DNA from 2 places in the Acidovorax sp. FG42 genome. Region 2 is predicted to be linked to the other one. Evidence: riboswitches for the same ligand, from Rfam matches in the RefSeq annotation. Region 2 holds a riboswitch; the other holds the start of a gene.
The links. Region 2 has a riboswitch for thiamine pyrophosphate ahead of ACODSM_RS16780 (purine-cytosine permease family protein). Riboswitches for the same ligand answer to the same signal wherever they lie in the genome.
Positions count from the first base shown of each region.

Region 1: another riboswitch for thiamine pyrophosphate. It lies ahead of thiC (phosphomethylpyrimidine synthase ThiC); the one in region 2 lies ahead of ACODSM_RS16780 (purine-cytosine permease family protein).

Region 1 covers NZ_JBMDJM010000010.1:140,073-150,263, forward strand. The annotation lists gene ACODSM_RS12620 (methyl-accepting chemotaxis protein) at 99-1,886, opposite strand; gene lpxC (UDP-3-O-acyl-N-acetylglucosamine deacetylase) at 2,081-3,004, shown strand; gene ACODSM_RS12630 (hypothetical protein) at 3,017-3,193, shown strand; TPP riboswitch at 3,249-3,371, shown strand; gene thiC (phosphomethylpyrimidine synthase ThiC) at 3,520-5,397, shown strand; gene ACODSM_RS12640 (methyl-accepting chemotaxis protein) at 5,594-7,243, shown strand; gene ACODSM_RS12645 (GspE/PulE family protein) at 7,310-8,698, opposite strand; gene gspD (type II secretion system secretin GspD) at 8,718-10,191, opposite strand, start outside.
Region 2 covers NZ_JBMDJM010000016.1:92,590-102,780, reverse strand. The annotation lists gene ACODSM_RS16815 (3-hydroxyacyl-CoA dehydrogenase) at 1-494, opposite strand, end outside; gene ACODSM_RS16810 (hypothetical protein) at 568-2,790, shown strand; gene ACODSM_RS16805 (thiamine phosphate synthase) at 2,881-3,777, opposite strand; gene ACODSM_RS16800 (thiazole synthase) at 3,770-4,579, opposite strand; gene thiS (sulfur carrier protein ThiS) at 4,658-4,855, opposite strand; gene thiO (glycine oxidase ThiO) at 4,852-5,985, opposite strand; gene thiD (bifunctional hydroxymethylpyrimidine kinase/phosphomethylpyrimidine kinase) at 6,265-7,128, shown strand; gene ACODSM_RS16780 (purine-cytosine permease family protein) at 7,210-8,490, opposite strand; TPP riboswitch at 8,559-8,663, opposite strand; gene ACODSM_RS16775 (NAD(P)/FAD-dependent oxidoreductase) at 8,719-9,759, opposite strand; gene fdxA (ferredoxin FdxA) at 9,806-10,135, opposite strand.

The DNA.
Region 1 (10,191 bases), on a different contig from region 2:
ACAAAAAGCCCTGCCAGCGCAAGCTGGCAGGGCTTTTTTACTGATGTAGCGTGCTTCAGCGCGCGTTCAGGCCTGGGTCGCCCCAGGCCTCTCAGCGATCAGAAAGACTCCCAGTCATCGTTGCTGTCTGCCGCAGGCTTGGGGCTGCTGGCCTTGGGGGGCAATGCCGCCGCTGGGGCGGGTGAAGGCGCCGCAGGGCGAGGGGCTGCCGGCGCCTTGGCCAGGGCTGGGCGGGGTGTTGCGGCGCGCACTGCAGGAGCCACGGCGGGTCGTGGCGCGGCTGCGAGCCGGCTGGCCGGTGCGGGCGCGGGCGCGGAGGTGCTGCCGTTCACACGGAAGAGCGCCACCACCTGGGTGAGCTTCATGGCTTGCTCGCGCAGGCTGTCTGCGGCGGCGGTGGATTCTTCCACCAGCGCCGAGTTTTGCTGCGTCATCTGGTCCAGCTGGTTCATGGCGGTGTTGACCTGCGCAATGCCCTGGCTCTGCTCCGACGTGGCGGCACGGATCTCGCCAATGATGTCGGTCACGCGCTGCACGCTGGCCACGATCTCCGTCATGGTGGCACCCGCATTGCCCACCAGGGCCGTGCCGGACTCCACCTTCTCGACCGACGCGCCGATCAGCGACTTGATCTCCTTGGCGGCTTCGGCGCTGCGCTGCGCCAGGCTGCGCACCTCGCCGGCCACCACGGCAAAGCCCCGGCCCTGCTCGCCGGCACGGGCAGCTTCCACGGCAGCATTGAGCGCCAGGATATTGGTCTGGAATGCGATGCCGTCGATGACACCGATGATGTCGCTGATCTTCTTGCTGCTGGCGTTGATGTCCTGCATGGTGGACACCACCTGCGACACCACCTCGCCCCCGCGCGCCGCCACTTCAGCGGCAGACGTGGCCATCTGGTTGGCGGTCTGGGCGGAGTCGGAGGTCTGCTTCACCGTGCTGGTCAGCTCCTCCATGCTGCTGGCCGTGGTCTGCAGGTTGCTGGCCGTGTCTTCGGTGCGGTGGGCCAGGTCGTTGTTGCCTTGCGCAATTTCGCTGGACGCGGTGGCGATGCTGTCGGTGGCCGAGCGCACTTCGGTCACCAGCTTGCGCAGCGAGGTCACCATGTGGGCGAGGCCGTCAAGCATGGAGCCCGGCGGGGCGGCCGGAATCTGCGCGTCCAGGTTGCCTTCGGCCACCTCGGACATGATGGCAATGGCATGGGTGGGCTCGCCGCCAATCTGGCGCAATACCGAGCGCGACACCAGCAGGCCGATCACGCCCACCGCCACAAACACCGCCAGCACCAGCGCCAGGCTCGACCACAGGGCCTGGCGCAGCATGACATCTACGTCGTCTGTGTACAGCCCGGAGCCGACCATCCAGTTCCAGCCATCCACCTTGACGATGTACTGCAGCTTGGGCACGGGCGTCTGCTGGCCGGGGCGCGCAAACATGGTGGGCACAAAGGCCTTGCCATCCTTGCTGTTGCGCATGCCGTTGACCAGCAGGCCGATGATGTCCACGCCCGAACCATCCTTGACCTTGCCGAGCATGTCCTGCCCGTCCCATTCGGTCTTGAAGGGGTGCATCACGCCCACGCCCTCCGTGGTCCAGATGTAGAAATATTCAGTCTTGCCCTCGGGGCCGCCGTAACGGGCAATGCGCAGGGCGTCCTTGGCGGCTTTCTGCGCGTCTTCCACCGACATGGCGCCGCTGGCGGCCTTGGCCTGGTAGCCGACCACGATGCTGTGGGCCGACTGGACGGCGGTGGTCAGCATGTCCTTGCGGGACTCGGTGATCAGCCGTCGCTCCTGGAGGAGGGACAGGATGGCCATGATCAGCAGCGCCGTAAGCGCTGTGCCGATCATGAGCATGACCTTCATCTTGAAACTGAGTTTGCTCATGGGAGTCTCCTGCGGGGCGGGTGTAATGAGTTCATGTCGTGTATTTTCAAGGCCCTCAGAGTGCAAATTGTGCGACCAGGCATGGGGCCTGCACAGTAGGTGAAAACGCGGCGGTAGCTCTACGTACGCGTCTCTGAAGGGCTGACAAGACCTCGGCGCATGCGGGGCGGCGGCGCAGAAACTAAAATGCGCGGATGCTCCAGCAACGCACCCTCAAGACCCTGACCCGCGCCGTAGGCGTGGGTCTGCACAGCGGCCAGCGGGTCGAGTTGACCCTGCGGCCCGCGCAGCCGGACACGGGCATCGTGTTCCGGCGGGTGGACCTGCCGCAGCCGGTGGACATTCCCATCCGTGCCGAGGCGGTGACGGACACGCGGCTGGCGTCCACCATCGCGGTGGGCAATGCCAAGGTGCACACCGTGGAGCATCTGATGTCGGCCTGTGCGGGGCTGGGCATTGACAACCTCTACGTGGACATTACGGCTGAAGAGGTCCCCATCCTCGACGGGTCTTCGGCCTCGTTCGTGTTCTTGCTTCAAAGCGCCGGGGTGGAGCTGCAAAACGCGCCCAAGCGCTTCATCCGCGTCACCCGCCCCGTGGAGGTGCGCGAGGGTGAAGGCGCCAACGCCAAGTGGGCGCGCCTCACGCCGTACCACGGCTACAAGCTCAGTTTTGAAATCGACTTCGACCATCCCGCCGTAGACTCCACCGGCCAGCGTGTGGAGTTTGACCTGGGGCAAGGCAACTACAGCCGCGACATCGCTCGCGCGCGCACCTTTGGCTTCACCCGCGATGTGGAGATGATGCGCTCCAACGGCCTAGCGTTGGGAGGCGGGCTGGACAACGCCATCGTGATGGACGACTACAAGGTGCTCAACAGCGACGGCCTGCGCTACGACGACGAGTTCGTGAAGCACAAGATCCTGGACGCCATGGGTGACCTGTACCTCATTGGCAAGCCGCTGCTGGCCGCCTACAGCGCCTTCCGCTCGGGCCATGCCATGAACAATTTGCTGCTGCGCGAGCTGCTGGCCCAGCGCGATGCCTGGGAGGTGGTCACCTTCGAGGATGAGCGCCAGGCACCCACCGGCTTTGCGCAGCCTGCGCGTGCCTGGTAGGGCCCGTTGGCCATGTTGATCTTTCGCTGGCTGGCCATGCTGCTGCTCCTGGCGGCGGCCGTGTCGTTCGCGTTTTACGCGGGCACCGGGCAGCCGCGCTACAAGCGCCTGGGGCTCGTCATTCTCAAGTGGACGGTGATTGCCGCTGTGTTCTTTTTTGCAGTGATCCTCATCGGCCGCTTGGCCTGATGTATCGGCTGATGCGCGGGCTCTGCGGGCCCGGTTTTTCCTCTGCCCTATACTCGCGCCTGCTCCGGGGTGTGCTGATGCGCTGAGATGCAAGGGCCTGAAGGAATTCAGGCGAGCTTGCGAACCCGACGAACTTGATCCGGTTCATACCGGCGGAAGAAGAGCCGACCTCCTTGTCCCCGTGCCCGCACTCCCTGTGGGCACGCCTTGCCTCAGGTGCTGCCATGCGCAGCCACCCGAGGGGCGCACAGGTCCATTCCGGAGCAGACCCACCGCCACCGGAACCAGGAGACCTGCCCATGAACGCCCCCGACCCCCACGCCACACTGGCTGCCCCTGAAAAGTTCGCCGAGCTGCTCGCACGCACCCGCGAACCCTTCCCCGCATCCCGCAAGGCCTATATCCCCGGCCATCTGCACACCGACCTGCGCGTGCCCGTGCGCGACATCGCGCTCACCAACGGCGAGCTGGTCAGCGTGTACGACACCTCCGGCCCCTACACCGATCCCAACGCCGTGATCGACGTGCGCCAGGGCTTGGCCAGCGTGCGCGGTGGCTGGATCACCGGCCGTGGCGATGTGGAGCACTACGAAGGCCGCGCCCCCGTAGCGCTGGACGACGGCCAAAAGAGCGAAGATGCCACCCGCCTCGCCCAGCTGCGCGCCGAGGCCGCCGCCTTGCAGCGCAAGCCCCTGCGCGCCAAGGCGGGTGCCAATGTCACGCAGATGCACTACGCCAAGAAGGGCATCGTCACGCCCGAGATGGAGTACGTCGCCATCCGCGAAAACGGCAAGCGCGAATGGATGGAGCAGTACATTGCCGACGCAGGCCGTGAAAAGCGCCTGATGGGCAACCCGATGGGCGCAAGCATCCCGCGCATCATCACCCCCGAATTTGTGCGCGATGAAGTGGCCCGGGGCCGCGCCATCATCCCCGCCAACATCAACCACCCCGAGGTGGAGCCGATGGCGATTGGCCGCAACTTCCTGGTCAAGATCAACGCCAACATCGGCAATTCGGCTGTCACATCGAGCATCGAGGAAGAAGTGGAAAAGCTCGTGTGGGCGATCCGCTGGGGTGCTGACAACGTGATGGACCTGAGCACCGGCAAGAACATCCACACCACACGCGACTGGATCGTGCGCAACTCGCCCGTGCCGATTGGCACGGTGCCGATCTACCAGGCGCTGGAAAAGGTGGGCGGCGTGGCCGAAGACCTGACCTGGGAAATCTTCCGCGACACGCTGATCGAGCAGGCTGAGCAGGGCGTGGACTACTTCACCATCCACGCGGGCGTGCGTCTGGCCTACATCCACCTCACGGCGCAGCGCCGCACGGGCATCGTCTCGCGCGGCGGCTCCATCATGGCCAAGTGGTGCATGGCGCACCACCGCGAGAGCTTCCTGTACGAGCACTTCGAGGACATTTGCGACATCATGAAGGCGTACGACGTGTCGTTCAGCCTGGGCGACGGCCTGCGCCCCGGCTGCGCCTCTGATGCCAATGACGAAGCGCAGTTTGCCGAGCTGCACACGCTGGGCGAGCTGACCCAGGTGGCCTGGAAGCACGACGTGCAGACCATGATCGAAGGCCCCGGCCATGTGCCCATGCACATGATCCAGGCCAACATGACCGAGCAGCTCAAGACCTGCCACGAAGCGCCGTTCTACACCCTGGGCCCGCTGACCATCGACATCGCGCCGGGCTATGACCACATCGCCAGCGCGATTGGCGCGGCCATGATCGGCTGGATGGGCACGGCCATGCTGTGCTACGTGACGCCCAAGGAGCACCTGGGCCTGCCCGACCGCGATGACGTGAAGCAAGGGATCATTGCGTACAAGATCGCGGCCCACGCGGCCGATGTGGCCAAGGGCCACCCCGGGGCCCGCTCGCGCGACGATGCTCTCAGCCAGGCGCGCTTCGACTTCCGTTGGCAAGATCAGTTCAACCTGGGCCTGGACCCGGAGACGGCCAAGGAATACCACGACGAGACCCTGCCCAAGGACTCGGCCAAGGTGGCGCATTTCTGCTCGATGTGTGGGCCCAAGTTCTGCTCGATGAAGATCACCCAGGAAGTGCGTGACTTTGCCGCGCAAAAGGGCGTGGCCGAGGCCGAAGCCCTGGCCCAGGGCATGCAGGCCAAGGCGGCCGAGTTCCAGCAGGGCGGCGGCGAGCTGTACATCCCCCTCAAGCCCGTGTGATGGCAGCGGCGCAATAAGCGCAGCTACTGGCCCCGAGGATTCCCTGAAACAGGGCCCCGGGGCCGTGCTTACCCTGTGCGGCGGACGGCCTGGCCCGGCATATAGTCCCGCCCACCCCCGGCCCAGAAGGTGGGGGGTGTGTGTGGCACCAAATTTGCTATGCTGGACTATCTGTTAAAAAATGTAAGGAAGAGCCATGAACGCTCTCGGCCGCTTCTCCATCCGCACGCGTCTCTACTTCGGAACCGTCTTCTCCCTGATCCTTCTGGTCGTCATCGGTGCCATGGGCTACGTAGCCCTGGACCGCACGCGCGGCACCCTGCAGGTGCTTTTTTCAGAGCGCGTGCAGACGCTGACCGACATGTCCGAACTGCGCACCACCCTGGGTGACCTGCGCCGGACCGAAAAAGACATCATCATCAACTTCAACAACTCGGTCGAGGTCTCTGCCCTGCGCGAGTCCTGGGCCAAGACACTGACCTCCCTGCGCAAGCGCCTGGCCGATGTGCGGCAGGTGCAGTCGGGCGATGCCGATTTTGTGGCCTCCATCGACAAATCGCTGGACGAGATCAAGCAGTACGAAACCGGCATTTCGCCCATCTTCGAGAAGATCGAAGGCGCGCAGCTCGACGGCGCCGGTGGCGGCGCCTACGCCGATCGCCTGAAGGTCCACATGGAGGCCACCGACAAGCTGTTCTCCAGCCTCGCGGACTCGGCCCGTGCGCAGATGGACGAGGCCCGTGCGGGCGTCGAATCACGCACCTCCACCATGGCCGCGCTGATCGGCGTGGGCCTGGTGCTGGCGCTGGCCGTGCTGATTCCGCTCACGTTCTTCAGCGTGCGCTCCATCACCAAATCCCTCGGGCAGGCGCAGGAGCTGGCCGAACGCATCGCCAGTGGCGACCTGTCGCGCGATGTGGCGGCCATGAACCAGGACGAAGTGGGCCAGCTGGTGGGCGCCATGGGCCGCATGCAGGACTCGTTGCGTGACCTGGTGCGCCAGGTGCAGGACGCGGCGGGCAACATCTCCACCGCCAGCTCCGAGATCGCCAGCGGCAACCACGATCTGAGCCACCGCACCGAGCAGACGGCGGCCAACCTGGAAGAGACGGCCTCGTCGATGGAAGTGCTGACCAGCACCGTGCAGCAAAGCGCCCAGGCCTCGCGCCAGGCCAGCGATTTCGCATCGACCGCCGCCGAGGTGGCTGCGCGCGGTGGCGCCGTGGTGTCGCAGGTGGTGACCACCATGGACCAGATCACCACCAGCTCGCGCAAGATTGCCGACATCACGGGCGTGATCGATTCGATTGCGTTCCAGACCAATATCCTGGCGCTCAACGCCGCTGTGGAAGCCGCCCGTGCCGGTGAGCAGGGCCGCGGCTTTGCAGTGGTGGCCAGCGAGGTGCGCAACCTCGCGCAGCGCAGCGCCGAGGCCGCCAAGGAAATCAAGGGCCTGATCGGTTCGTCGGTGGAGCGGGTCGAAGACGGCTCGCGCCTGGTGAGCCAGGCCGGCCAGACCATGACGGAGATCGTGAGCAGCGTGCGGCGTGTGTCCGACATCATTGCGGAGATCACCGCCTCGTCGGCCGAGCAGAGCGACAACATCGGCCAGATCAGCCAGTCGGTCACTCAGCTCGACCAGATGACCCAGCAGAACGCGGCGCTGGTGGAGGAATCTACCGCAGCGTCCGAGTCGCTGCGTGAGCAGGCCCACCACCTCAACAGCGCCGTCAGCCAGTTCAAGCTGCAGGATGGCGCATCGCCCTCGGCCACGTTCAACACCCCCGCTTCCGCAGCACCCGCCGTCGCCCAGGTGGCGCGCCGACCTGCGTTGCAGATCTGGTAATTTCAGGTGTTTTTGGCTGGTAGCGCTAGTGTTTCATGTGCTAGCAGCTATCAGATGTATAGCAAATCAGTCCCGCGTCACCCGCAGCACTTCTTCGCGGCTGGTGATGCCGGCGGCAATCAGGCGTTCGCCGTCTTCGCGCATCAGTGCCATGCCATCGGCCATGGCGGCGGCGCGGATGTCGGCCTCTGACGCCTGGGCGTGGATTTGCGCGCGGATCGCGTCCGTGGTCACCAGCAGCTCGAACACGCCTGTGCGGCCGGTGTAGCCGGTCTGGCCGCAGTGCTCGCAGCCCGCGCCGTGGCAGTGGCTGCAGAACTTGCGCACCAGGCGCTGGGCCAGAACACCGAGCAATGACGACGACAACAGGAACGGCTCCACGCCCATGTCCGTCAGGCGCGTCACGGCGCTGGCCGCATCGTTGGTGTGCAGCGTGGCCAGCACCAGGTGGCCGGTGAGCGACGCCTGGATGGCGATCTGCGCGGTCTCAAAGTCGCGGATTTCGCCGATCATGATGATGTCCGGGTCCTGCCGCAGGATGGCGCGCAGGGCCTTGGCAAAGGTCAGCTCGATCTTGCTGTTGACCTGGGTTTGCCCCACGCCGGGCAGCTCGTACTCGATGGGGTCTTCCACCGTCATGATGTTGTTGCGCGTGGCGTCGAGCCGGCCCAGCGCCGCGTACAGCGTGGTGGTCTTGCCCGAGCCCGTGGGGCCGGTGACCAGGATGATGCCGTGCGGCTGGCCGATCAGGCCCTCGAAGCGGTGCAGGGTGTCGCCCTGCATGCCCACGGCTTCCAGGCTCAGCTTGCTTTCGCTCTTGTCCAGCAGGCGCAGCACCGCGCGTTCGCCATGGGCGCTGGGCAGGGTGGAAACGCGCACGTCGATGGCTCGGGTGCCCAGGCGCAGGCTGATGCGGCCGTCCTGGGGCAGGCGTTTTTCGCTGATGTCCAGGTCGGCCATGATCTTCAGGCGCGAGATCAGGGCCGCGTGCAGCGCGCGGTTGGGCTGCACCACTTCGCGCAGCGTGCCGTCCACCCGAAAGCGCACGCTGCTGTGGCGCTCGTAAGGCTCGATGTGGATGTCGCTCGCGCCGTCGCGTGCGGCCTGTGTGAGCAGGGCGTTGAGCATGCGGATGATGGGCGCGTCGCCAGCGGACTCCAGCAGGTCTTCCACCGCCGGTAGCTCCTGCATCATGCGAGAGAGGTCGGCATCGCTCTCGACCTCGCTCACCACGGTGGCAGCGCTCGATTCGCTGTGCGAATAGGCTGCGCTGATGCGCTGGGCCAGGGCCGGGGCATCCAGCGGCAGCAGTTGCTGCACCGGGTGCTTGCGCAGCACTTCGGACAGCGCGCCCGCGTCGGGGCTGGGGCCGTGCCACAGCACCAGCTGGTGGCCGTCGTCCTCCAGCAGCAGCTGGGCGGTGCGGGCAAAGGCGTAGGGCAGGGGGTGGCGCATGGGGGCGGCTCTTCTCTTCTCAGCGTGGCGAAGTCTCTGCGGGCAGCGGGGCGAGCGGCTGCGCAGGCACCGTGGCTGCGCCGGGCTCTGCGCGCTGTGGCAGCGCGGGCAGGATGGGAGCGCCCGACACCGACTTCATCACCACGCTGGGCGCGGGCTGCGTGTTCTGCTGCAGCGCGCGGATGGCCTCGTAGCGGTCCATCATCAGCGCATCGCTGGTGGCGTTGTCGCGCACCACAATGGGGCGCAGGAACACCATCAGGTTGGTCTTGTTGCGGGTACGGTTCTCGCTGCGGAACAGGTTGCCCAGCACCGGGATGTCGCCCATCACCGGAACCTTGTCCTGGCCTTGCGAGTAGCTGTCTTCCAGCAGGCCGCCGATCACGATGATGTTGCCGTCGTCCACCACCACGTTCGACTCGATGGAGCGCTTGCTGGTGGTGGGGCCGTTGGCGTTGCTCAGCGTGGCGGTGTCGATCTTGGAGACCTCCTGGTAGATGGCCATCTTCACGGTGCCGTTCTCGCTGATTTGCGGGCGCACCTTGAGCATCAGGCCCACGTCCTTGCGCTCCACCGTGGTGAACGGGTTCACCGTGCTGCTGCCCGTGCTGTTGGCGTACGAGCCGGTCACGAACGGCACGTTGTTGCCGATGATGATGCGCGCCTCTTCGTTGTCCAGCGTCATCAGGTTGGGGGTGGAGAGCACATTGGCGTCGCCGCTGTTCTGCAGAAAGTTCGCCAGCGCGCCCAGGTAGTACTGGCCGTTGACGCGCGGCGCCAGCGCCAGGTTCAGCCCCTTGCCCAGCGAGCTGGCCGCCGAGGCGATGGAGGTGGTGGAGCCCGAGGCCAGCGCGGCCGTGACTCCCAGGATGTTGGCGCCCGCCTGGCCGGAGTTGGTGCCGATCACGCCCACGGTGCCATCACCGTTCTTGCCCAGAACGCCCTGCCACTGGATGCCGAACTCGGCCACCTTGTTGGCGGAGACCTCGACGATCAGGCTCTCGACCAACACCTGCGCGCGGCGGCCGTCGAGCTTGTCGATCACGTCGCGCAGCTGGCGGTACAGCGGCTCGGGCGCCGTGATGATGAGTGAGTTGGTGGTGGGGTCGGCCTGGATCTGCCCGCCAGTGGAGGGCTGGTTGTTGTTGGTACTGCTGGTGCCCATGGCGCTCGCGCTGGAGCCCAGGCCGCCGGTGCTACTGTTGCTGCCGGACGAGCTGCCGTTGGTGGACAGCATGCCGCCGGTGCTCAGCCCCGTGCTGGGTGCGGGCGCGCTGGCACCGCCACCGCCACTGGCCGCGCCGCCATTGTTGCCGCCCATGGCCGCCATGGCGGCGCGCAGGGTGGTGGCCAGCTTGGTGGCGTCGGCGTTCTTGAGGTAGACCACATGGATGTTGCCGCTGGCGGCGCTGCTGCCCGGCGCAGGCGCCTGGTCCAGCTGGGCCACCAGCGCGCGCACCTGGGCCACGCGGGCCGGGTTGGCGGCGCGCAGG
Region 2 (10,191 bases):
ATGGATGGATCGGTCTTGAGGCCCGCAATGACCTCCACCACCTTCATCAGCGGAACGGGGTTGAAGAAGTGGAACCCCGCCAGGCGTTCCGGGTGCTTGAGGGATGCGCCAATCGCCGTCACGGACAGGGAGGATGTGTTGGTCGCCAGCACCGCATCGGCGCGCACCACCCCCTCCAGTTCAACGAAGAGGGCCTGTTTGGCATCCAGCCGCTCCACGATGGCCTCCAACACCAGGTCGCAGGCCGCCAGCTCGGCCACCGTTGTGACGGGGTGCAGCCGTGCAGTCAGCGCGGTGGCTTGGTCAGCCTCGATCCGGCCCTTGGCGACCAGCTTGTTCCATTGTTCCTGCAAGGCGGCCCGGGCGGCGTCGGCGGCCCCGGGGTTGGCGTCCAGCAGAAAAACCTGGCTACCGGCCTGGGCAGCAATTTGCGCAATGCCCCGGCCCATGGCGCCGGTGCCCACGATGGCGATGTTGGGAAACTGAATTTTCATAGCGGCATTATGGCTCTGGCCTTATCTGGGACTTATGTGCAAGAATCCTTCGGACCGAAAAACAGAATTGATTGTGAAAATCCGTAACACCATTTTTGGGCCGGGATTGTGGGCGCTTGCAGCCGGTGCTTCGGCGCTGTCCCTGGGCAATGGTAGTGGTACGGTGGTGTTGGGCTCCCCGGTCGATCTCTCGTTCGAGTTGCAGCCCGACCCTGGCACCGATGTCGCGTCGTCCTGCGTCACGGCCAAGCTGGTGGCAGGCGACAACGCCATCAGCGACAGCAAGGTGCGCGTGATCCCATTGCCCGAGGTGCGTGGGCGTCCGTCGGGCGTTCGCGTGTTGGCCTCGGTATCGCTGGATGAGCCTGTACTGACCGTCACCCTGTCTGCAGGGTGCAATGGCAAGACCACGCGCAGCTACACCTTCCTTTCGGACCTGCCGACCACCGTGACCCGATCTGCCTCCGCGTCGCCGGTGGATGTGACGCGGCTTCCCTCCGCCGCCACCCGCACAGGCGCGGAGTCACAGAATTCTCCTGCCGTGGGTGGTGGCAGTTCCGCCGCATCTTCAGCAGCAACCAGCATGGCCCAGGCCACCCGGCCCAGCGACAAGGCGGCGGCACCGGCAAGGGCTGTGCGTCCGCAGTCTGCGGACCGCAGCGCGCCAGGGGCTGCAACCTCCCCACGGCCTTCAGCGCGCGTGGGCGCGGCGGCTCCCGGCAAATCAGCGGTAGGTGCTGCACCGGCCTTGCGTTCCCGTCTGGTGGTGGAGCCACTGGACACGTGGCTGGACAGCCCGGTGGCACTGCGCTCCACCGGACAACTGCCCACTGCACCGTCCGAGGAGATGTCGGCCCTGCGGGCCCAGGCCGCTGCGTTGTGGAAGTCGCTGAACACCGCGCCCGAAGATCTGCAAAAGGACAGCGAACGGCTCAAGGCCCTGGAAACAGACACAGCCGCGCTGCGTGCACAGGCCGCCAAGGACCGCGCCACGGCCGGTCAGTTGCAGCAGCAGCTGGAGCTGATGGAGCAGGAGCGGTTCCCTGCAACGGTGGTGTATGCCCTGGGAGGCCTCTTGGCCCTGGCACTGCTGGGTGTGGCATGGATGTGGTCGCGGATGCGCAGTGCGTCCGACAAGGCGGTGCGGTCGTGGCGCGATTCGGTGGCCCTGGGCGCGCGCGCTGAGGCCACATCGGCCCATGACGAGGCGCTGGGTCTGACGCCCCATCCTGGCGACACCTGGCTGCCGTCAGAAACCCAGCCCCACGCTGCCGCAGCCGGCCCCGAGCCTGGTGCAAGCCCCCTGGGTAAAGCCGCCCCGGTGGCGGTGGAGCCACGCTTTGTGGCAACCAGCCCTGCGGCCAGTGCGCCCGCCCCGTTGCAGGCCAAGGCTGCTGCCCCGTCCACGGCGCCCTCCGTGGCAGCCCACATCGTCAACCCTGAAGAGCTGTTTGACATTCAACAGCAGGCCGAATTCTTTGTCTCGGTGGGCGAGCACCAGCAGGCCATCGAGGTGCTGAAGCATCACATTGCAGAGCACCGCGAGACCTCGCCGCTGGCTTACCTGGAGCTATTGAGGCTGTACCACACCCTCAGCCGGGTGGATGAGTTTGCGCAGTTGCGCACCCAGTTCATGCAGTTCTTCAACGCACAGGTGCCGGAGTTTGCGGGCTTTCACCGCACAGGCCGCATGCTGTACCACTACACCGACGCGCTGGCCGAGATCGAGGCCGAGTGGACAACGCCTGCGGTGCTGGGCTTGCTGGAGAAATTCCTATTCCGTCGTTCGGGCGCCGAAGCGGTGGAACCGTTTGATCTGGCGGCCTATGACGATCTGCTGCTGCTTTTGGCGGTGGCGCAGACGACGCCTGCCAGTGCACGGGGGGCGCCGCCGCCCCGCAAGCGGACGACTCCGCTGGCACCGCCCCGATCCGAAACTCTTGTCGCTCCTTCAGGTCCTACCCCCGCTGCGGCGGCGCTGCACGACGACTTGCCGCTCGATTCGCTGGCCGCCAGTCTGGAGTTCGAATTTGCGATGAGGGCCCAGCAGGAGTCGGCACCTGCGCCCGCTCCGGTTGCGCCCTCCAGGCCCTCAGCGTCTGTGGGCGAGGACTCGCGGGGCATTCCACTGGATCTGGATCTGTCGGACCCTCCCCACCTCACGCTGAGCGATCTGCCCCCGGTGCCCGTGACGGCGCCGCCACCCGCAGGCCAGCCGGTCGGCTTTGGCATGGAGAACGATCTCATGGAGCTTCGCCTTGAGCTGGAGCAGATGAAAAAGCCTGACCGCAAATAGCGGGTTGCCGTCCCATCGACCGCCCCAGGGGCGGCCAAGCGGCGCGGTGATTGCTGAAGCCCCGGCCGCTGCGCTGGAGCTATTCAGCCATCACCGCATCAGCGCCATGAGCGCTGCAGCCGATGCTTCAGGGTCCGGTGCATTGACCAAGGCCCGCACCACCGCCACGGAACCCACGCCAGTGGCCAGCACCGTGGGGAACTGCTCGGCGCTGATCCCGCCAATCGCCACTTGCGGGTAGTGCCGCATCAGCCGTGCATACAAGCCCAGCCTGCCCACGCCCTGGGGCGCGGTAGCCATTTTTTTGAGGGTCGTAGGGAACACGGCACCCATCGCGATATAGCTGGGCCCCACGGCGTCGGCACGCACCATTTCGGTATACCCATGGGTGCTCACGCCCAGGCGCAGGCCGGATCGGTGGAGCGTCTGCAGCTCTTCGGCAGTGAGTGCGTCCAGGTCTTCCTGGCCCAGATGGATGCCGTAGGCGCCTGCATCGATCGCATCCCGCCAGTGGTCGTTGATGAACAACAGCGCGCCCGTGCCTTGCACGGCCTCGACGGCGGCCTGGACTTCGGCCCGGATGGCGCGGTCGTCTTCCGATTTGAAGCGCAACTGCACCGTTGGCACCCCGGCGCGTGCCATGCGGCCCACCCACTGGGCGTCAGGCAGCACGGCATACAGGCCCAGGCGCTCGGGGCACGCGGCAAACTGCTGGGCGCGCGGAAGGCGCTGCAGGCCAAAGTCCTGGGGTTCGTCGGGCCACTGCTCGGGCTGTGCGCTGCCGGTGCGCAGCTCGCGCGCCTGCCAGGCGCGGGCCAGGCATTCGGCGTCGTGGGCGATGAAACCCAGTTGACTGCAAGCCTGCAGCGCGGCCAGGTACACAGGGTCCTGCGACGTGGGTGTGGGCACGGGCTCAGGCGCAAACCCTGCAAAGGTGGCCGCGTGGTGGCTCAGGATGGCGTTCGCCAGGGCGGTGGTGTCATGCATGGGCGTGGTGCCAGAAAGGGGTGCCCAGCACGGGGGTGCTAGGCTGGGCGGCGTCTTGTGCGGCCATGGCACCGGCCAGGCGGGCTGCGCGCCCGGCGCTCACGGCATCGGCAAACGCACCGGCCATGGCCACCGGGTCTTGGGCCAGGGCCACGGCGGTGTTCAGCAGCACGCCGTCATAGCCCCATTCCATGACTTGGCAGGCGTGCGAGGGCAGGCCCAGCCCGGCATCGACCAGCATGGGCACATTCAGGCGCTCGCGCAGTGTCTGCAGCGCGTAGGGGTTGACCGGGCCGCGCCCGGTGCCGATGGGGGCGGCCCAGGGCATTACGGCCTGGCAGCCCACGTCCACCAGGCGCTGACACAGCACCAGGTCTTCGGTGCAGTAGGGCAGCACCTGAAAGCCTTCTTTGATGAGGTGCTCGGCCACGCCCACCAGGTTCAGCGTGTCGGGCTGCAGGGTGTAGTCGTCGCCGATCAGCTCCAGCTTGATCCACGGGGTGTTGAATACCTCGCGCGCCATCTGTGCGGTGGTGATGGCCTCTTGCGCGCTGTGGCAGCCGGCGGTGTTGGGCAGCACGGGCACGTTGAGCTTGCGCAGCAGCTCCCAGAAGCTGCTGCCGCTCTCGGCCGGGTTGCTACCCTGGCGGCGGAGCGAGGCCGTGACCATGGCGGGCCGGGCCCGCAGCACGGCGGCTTCGAGCACGGCGGGCGAGGGGTAGCGCGAGGTGCCCAGCAGCAGGCGGCTGGCGAACGTCTGGCCGTACAGCACCAGCGGGTCTTGGGGCGTCGGAGTGGTCATTGGATTACTATGGTTTTGATAGCTGTTGGCGTATGTTTTGTATGCGGTAGCAGCCATTTTGATTGAGTTACTGTTACCTCAGCCGCCGGTGACCGGCGAGATGATCTCCACGCGGTCGCCAGGCTGCAGGGCATGGGCGGCGTAGCGGGTGTTGGGCACAAAGGTGGTGTTCACAGCCACGGCAAATGGGGGGCGCGCTTCGATGGCGGCCACGGCATCGGCCACGGTGGCGCCTTCGGGCAGTTCGTGCGGGACTTGGTTGATCGAGATGTTCATGCAAATGCGGGGGCGGCAACGCCGGTCGGTGCGGGGGCGGTGGGCTCCAGTTCCAGCCGGAGGTCAAAACGTTCGGACAGGGTCGATTGTCCCGTGTTCAGCACCTCCAGGGTCACGTCCAGCATCGCGGGCGAGATCATGAAGCCGTGGCGGTACAGGCCGTTGATCTCCAGCACGCCCGGGCGGGTCTGGCGGATGGCGGGCAGGTTGTCGGGCAGCGTGGGACGGCACTGCGTCGCCAGTTCCAGAATCCGCCCTTCGCCAAAGCCGGGGTGCACGGCGTAGGCGGCGCTCAGCAGCTCCAGGGTGGAGCGCACGCTCGCAGGGGAGCGGTCGTCGGACTCGATCTCGGTCGCGCCGATGACGAACAGATGGTCTTCTTTGGGCGCGATGTAAATGGGGTAGCGGGGGTGCACCAGCCGGGTGGGGCGCTGCAGCGTCACGTCGGGCGCGTGGATGCGCGCCACTTCACCGCGCACGCCGCGCAGCGCGCTCCACTGGCCCTTGGCGCCCAGGCCACGGCAGTCCAGCACCCGGTCTGGCTGGCCGGGTGCGCCGGGGGTAAATGCTTCGGGCGACTGGGGCGTGTGCCAGTGCGCCCGCACTCCCAGGCGCTCCATTTCCACCACCAGGGCGGCTAGCAACTGGCGGTTGTCCAGCTGGCCCTCGCCGGGCAGGTACAGGCCCTGGTTGAAGCGGTGCGCAAGGGCAGGCTCCACCTGTTCCAGGGCGCCGCTGTCGAGCTTTTGCAAGGCGGGCAGCTCGGGCAGGCTGCGCTGGTTGTTTTCGAGCTGGCGGGTAAAGCGCTGGGCTTCGGCGGCGTCCTGGCGGTGCCACACGATCAGTGTGCCGGCCTGCTGAAAAAAAACGGGCTCCGTCAAGCCTGCCAGCAGCTCCGGCCACCGGGTCAGCGCGTGGTGGCCCATGCGCACCACGCCGGGTTCGGTGATCGCGGACTCTGCCAACGGGGCCAGCATGGCCGCGGCCACCGTAGCGGCCGAGTTCTCGGCGGCGGGGCCCCCCGCGTCATAGATGTCCACGCGGTGCCCCTGGCGCGCCAGCTCCACGGCCAGCAGACGGCCCATCAGGCCTGCGCCCAGGATGGCAAAGGAAGAAGGTTGAAGTGACATAGATCCGTCAGTGTGTCCGTGGTGTGGCAAGCGGCCATGGACAAAACGGGGTCACCGTTGATGGAAACTCCCCACGCCAGCATGACCTGGATCGGGTAGCGGGGCTCCTGCTTCGGTCGCAGTGCACAGGGTTTTGTGCAGGCCCCAGGGTATTTCTCAGTCACACGCCCAAGAACAGCATCTTGATGGCAGGACACCCCTGTTTCGTCCGGAAAATGAATTACAGCACATCCCCCATGTGCCCCGTTTTGACGTGGCGCATAGGCCATAATTTTTGCCATGATTTCACCGACGACCTCCTTGCCCTCGACGGGCCACCGCTACGCACGCGTGCTCTCCATCGCAGGGTCTGACAGCGGCGGCGGCGCGGGCATCCAGGCCGACCTCAAGACCTTCAGTGCGCTGGGCTGCTACGGCATGACGGCCATCACCGCCATCACGGCCCAGAACACCTGCGGGGTGACGGGCATCCACGGCATTCCGCCCGAGATGCTCAAGGCCCAGATCGATGCGGTGGTGCAGGACATTGGCGTGGACGCCGTCAAGATCGGCATGCTGCACTCGCCCGACGTGGTGCATGTAGTGGCAGAAGCCATTCGGACCTATCAACTGCCGCACGTGGTGCTGGACCCGGTGATGGTGGCCACCAGCGGCGACCGGCTGATTGCCCAGGAGACGGTGGCGGTGCTGGTCCAAGAGCTGTTTCCGCTGGCCGAGGTGGTCACGCCCAACCTGGACGAGGCCGGATGGTTGCTGGGGCGTCGCATCGAAGGCGTGGAGGCGCTGGAGCTGGCCGCGCAAGACCTGCTGCGGCTGGGCGCCCGCGCGGCATTGCTCAAAGGCGGGCACTTGCCGGGCGACTGGGTGGTGGATGTGCTGGCCGTACAGGGTGGTGCTCAGGGGCACCGGTTGCAGTCACAACGCATTGCCACCCACAACGGGCATGGCACGGGCTGCACCCTGTCGTCTGCGATTGCAGCCCACTTGGCGCTGGGCCTACCGCTGGAGCAGGCCGTGGAACAGGCACGGGCCTACATCTTGGGGGCCATTGCTGCCGGAGCGAATGTCACCACCGGCCGGGGCCACGGCCCCCTCAACCACGGCTACGCGCCGGTGGCACAGCGGGTGTTTCAGGCGCCATAGAGCGTCTTTTTAGGTGTTTTGAGGCGCAAGCGCTAGTCAATCATGCGCTGAGCGCTCATCTTTTTATAGTGATTGATTGGTTCAGTGTGCCTTGGGCCTCGTGGCCCAGGCCAGCACAAAGCTGAACGCCAGCGCGGGCAGGGCAGAGCCCGCATCAGGCAGCACCTTGGGCGCCAGGTGGTACACCGCGATGCCGGCCAGCCAGATGGCTACGGGCGCCACATTCACCTTGCGCGCTGTCGCCAGCAGGGCGGGTGCATCGGTGCCAAAGGCCAGACGCCCGAGGATCACTCCAAACAGCGGCACAAACACCGAGCTGAGCAGCAGCAGGAACGGTTCTAGGCTGTGCATGGGCAGCACCAGCGCCAGCCCGGTGCACAGCGCGGCCACCAGCAGGCCCCAGGCGCGCACACCCCAGCGCGGCAGCAGGCTATGGGCCGACACGGCGCCTGAATACGCATCGCCATAGGCGTTGTCCACCTCGTCGATCAGGATCAGCGACAGCGCAATCAGCCCGCCCTGGGCCAGCAGCAGCGCCTGCACCAGGTCCTGGCTGGGCAAGGTCAGTGCCACCAGCACACCCAGGCTGTAGCACCAGATGTTGGCCAGCGCATAGCCCAGCCACGTGCCGCGCAGCGCTGAGCCACCGTTCTTGCCATGGCGGGCGTAGTCGGCCACCAGTGGCAGCCACGAGATGGGCATGGCGATCACCAAGTCGAGCGCGGGCAGCACGCCCATGCCGCCGTCGCCCTTGCGCGTCCACAGCGCTTCAAAGCCTTGCGTTTGTGCCAGCGACAAAAACTGCCACGACAGCCACAGCAGCGACAACACCACCAGCGGCAGCGCAATGCGTGCAATCAGCTTGCGCACCAGCTGCACCATCGATCCGCTGATGAGCAGCATCACCACGCCGCCCCACAGCAGCGTGGCCAGTACGGGCCAGTGGGCTCCCGCCATGGCGCCCGACTGCTGGCCGATGGCCACGGTGGCATCGCGCATCACCACCAGCTCGAACGTGCCCCAACCCACCAGCTGCACGATGTTCAGGATGATGGGCAGGCTGGCAAACGTGCGGCCATACACCGCGTGCATCAGCCCGGCACTGGCCAGGCCGCTGTCGCAGCCCAGCTTGGCCACCCAGCCCAGCAGGCCCGCACCCACGATGGAACCGGCCACGATGGCGATCAGGGCCTCTTTGGTACCCAGTGCAGGCATCAGATAAGCACCCACCTGCATCACCAGCAGGCCCACGCCCAGGCTGAACCAGAGCGAGGCATGGTCATGCCACTGAAAGACGCGTCGGTCGGGGGAGACAGGGGCCAGCGCTTCGTTGGTGGCGTGCGTGGCGGGCGATGAGGACATGGAATGGCTCCGTAAGCAGATACAGAGCAGGGACCGTCCGCCAGTGCGCCCGGATGTTTCAGGGCCGTGCCGTGGCGGACTTGCTTCCCTGCGCGAGGATGATCTCAATCAGGTTCAAAGGGACTCTCTCAGTCGAAGCGGGCGGGCCCACATCGACACCCCTAGCGATAGCGCACGCTAAAGCAGCGCGCTGCGGATTGTAGTGGTGTGCGGCCGTCGCGCGCCCAGTCAGGCAGCGGTGGCCGGGGCCACGCCCAGCAACTGGTGCAGGCGCGGGCTGGTGGTGGTGTATTGCAGTGCCACCTTGTCGCCCTTGAGCGCCTCGGCCGCGCCAAAGGCGGCCAGCGTGGCCTCGTGGAAGCCACACAGAATGAGCTTGCGTTTGCCGGGGTAGGTGTTGATGTCGCCCACGGCGTAGATGCCGGGCACGCTGGTGCAGAAGGCTTCGGTGTCAACCACCAATTGTTTGCGGTCCATGGCGATGCCCCAGTCGGCGATGGGGCCGAGGCGGGGGGAGATACCCAGCACGGCCACCAGCAGGTCCAGCGCCAGGGCGCGGGTGCTGCCGTCCGTATCTACGACTTGCAATGCAGTGAGGCGGTCACCCGCAGTGTCGATGCCGGTGATCTGCGCGGCCTCGACGTGGACGCGACCTTCGTCGCGCAATTGCTGCAGGCGTTGCAGTAAGGCGTCAGGCGCCTGGAAAACGTCGCGGCGGTGCAGCAGGCTCACGCGGGCGGCTTGACCTTGTTCGGCCAGTTCCACCGCGCGGGCCACCGCGGGCTCGTCGCCGCCGTGCACGACCACGTGGCGACCGGTCACATCCACTGTCGCGGGCAGGCTCTGGTAGTGGACCTGGGTGCCGACGAACCGCTCGATGCCGTCCACTTTGAGGGTGCGCGGCACAAAAGCGCCCACGCCGGCGGCAATGAACACGCTGCGGGCCAGCAGTTGTGCGCCTTGCGAGGTTTCGACCAGCAGGCGCCCGTCCGCTTGTACGGTGAGGGCGGACACCAGCGTGTTCAGGTGCCACTGGGTCTTGAACGGCGCGGTCTGCTGAAGCAGCAGACCAGCCAGCTCGCGCCCGGTGCACACCGGGATGCCCGGGATGTCGTAGATGGGTTTGTCGCCGTACAGCTCGACGCACTGGCCCCCTGCATGGGGCAGGGCGTCGATCAAGTGGGCGGTGATGCCTTGCAGGCCCAGCTGGAAGACCTGGAACAGGCCTACGGGACCTGCGCCGATGACAACGGCGTCGGTCTCGACCATGGTGGGCGCTTGCAAAGTCTCGGTCACCAGTGGCGCGCGCGGCGGGTTACTTGATCAGTTCGTTGACCTTGCCCGGCTTGCCGTTCCACTCGTCAGCGTCGGGCAGTGCAGGCTTGCGCTTGGTGATGCTCTTCCAGCCGTCGGCAAAGGCCAGGTCGGCGTTGAGCTTGATGAAGGCGATCTGGTCGGCCGGCAGGTCTTCTTCGGCAAAGATGGCGTTGGCCGGGCACTCGGGGATGCAGACGGCGCAGTCGATGCATTCGTCAGGGTCGATGACGAGCATGTTCGGGCCTTCGCGGAAGCAGTCCACGGGGCACACGTCCACACAATCGGTGTACTTGCACTTGATGCAGTTTTCGGAAACGACGTGGGTCATGACAGGAGTTGTGTGGGTCGGTGAAAACCCTCGATTTTAGAAGCTTTCACCGACCT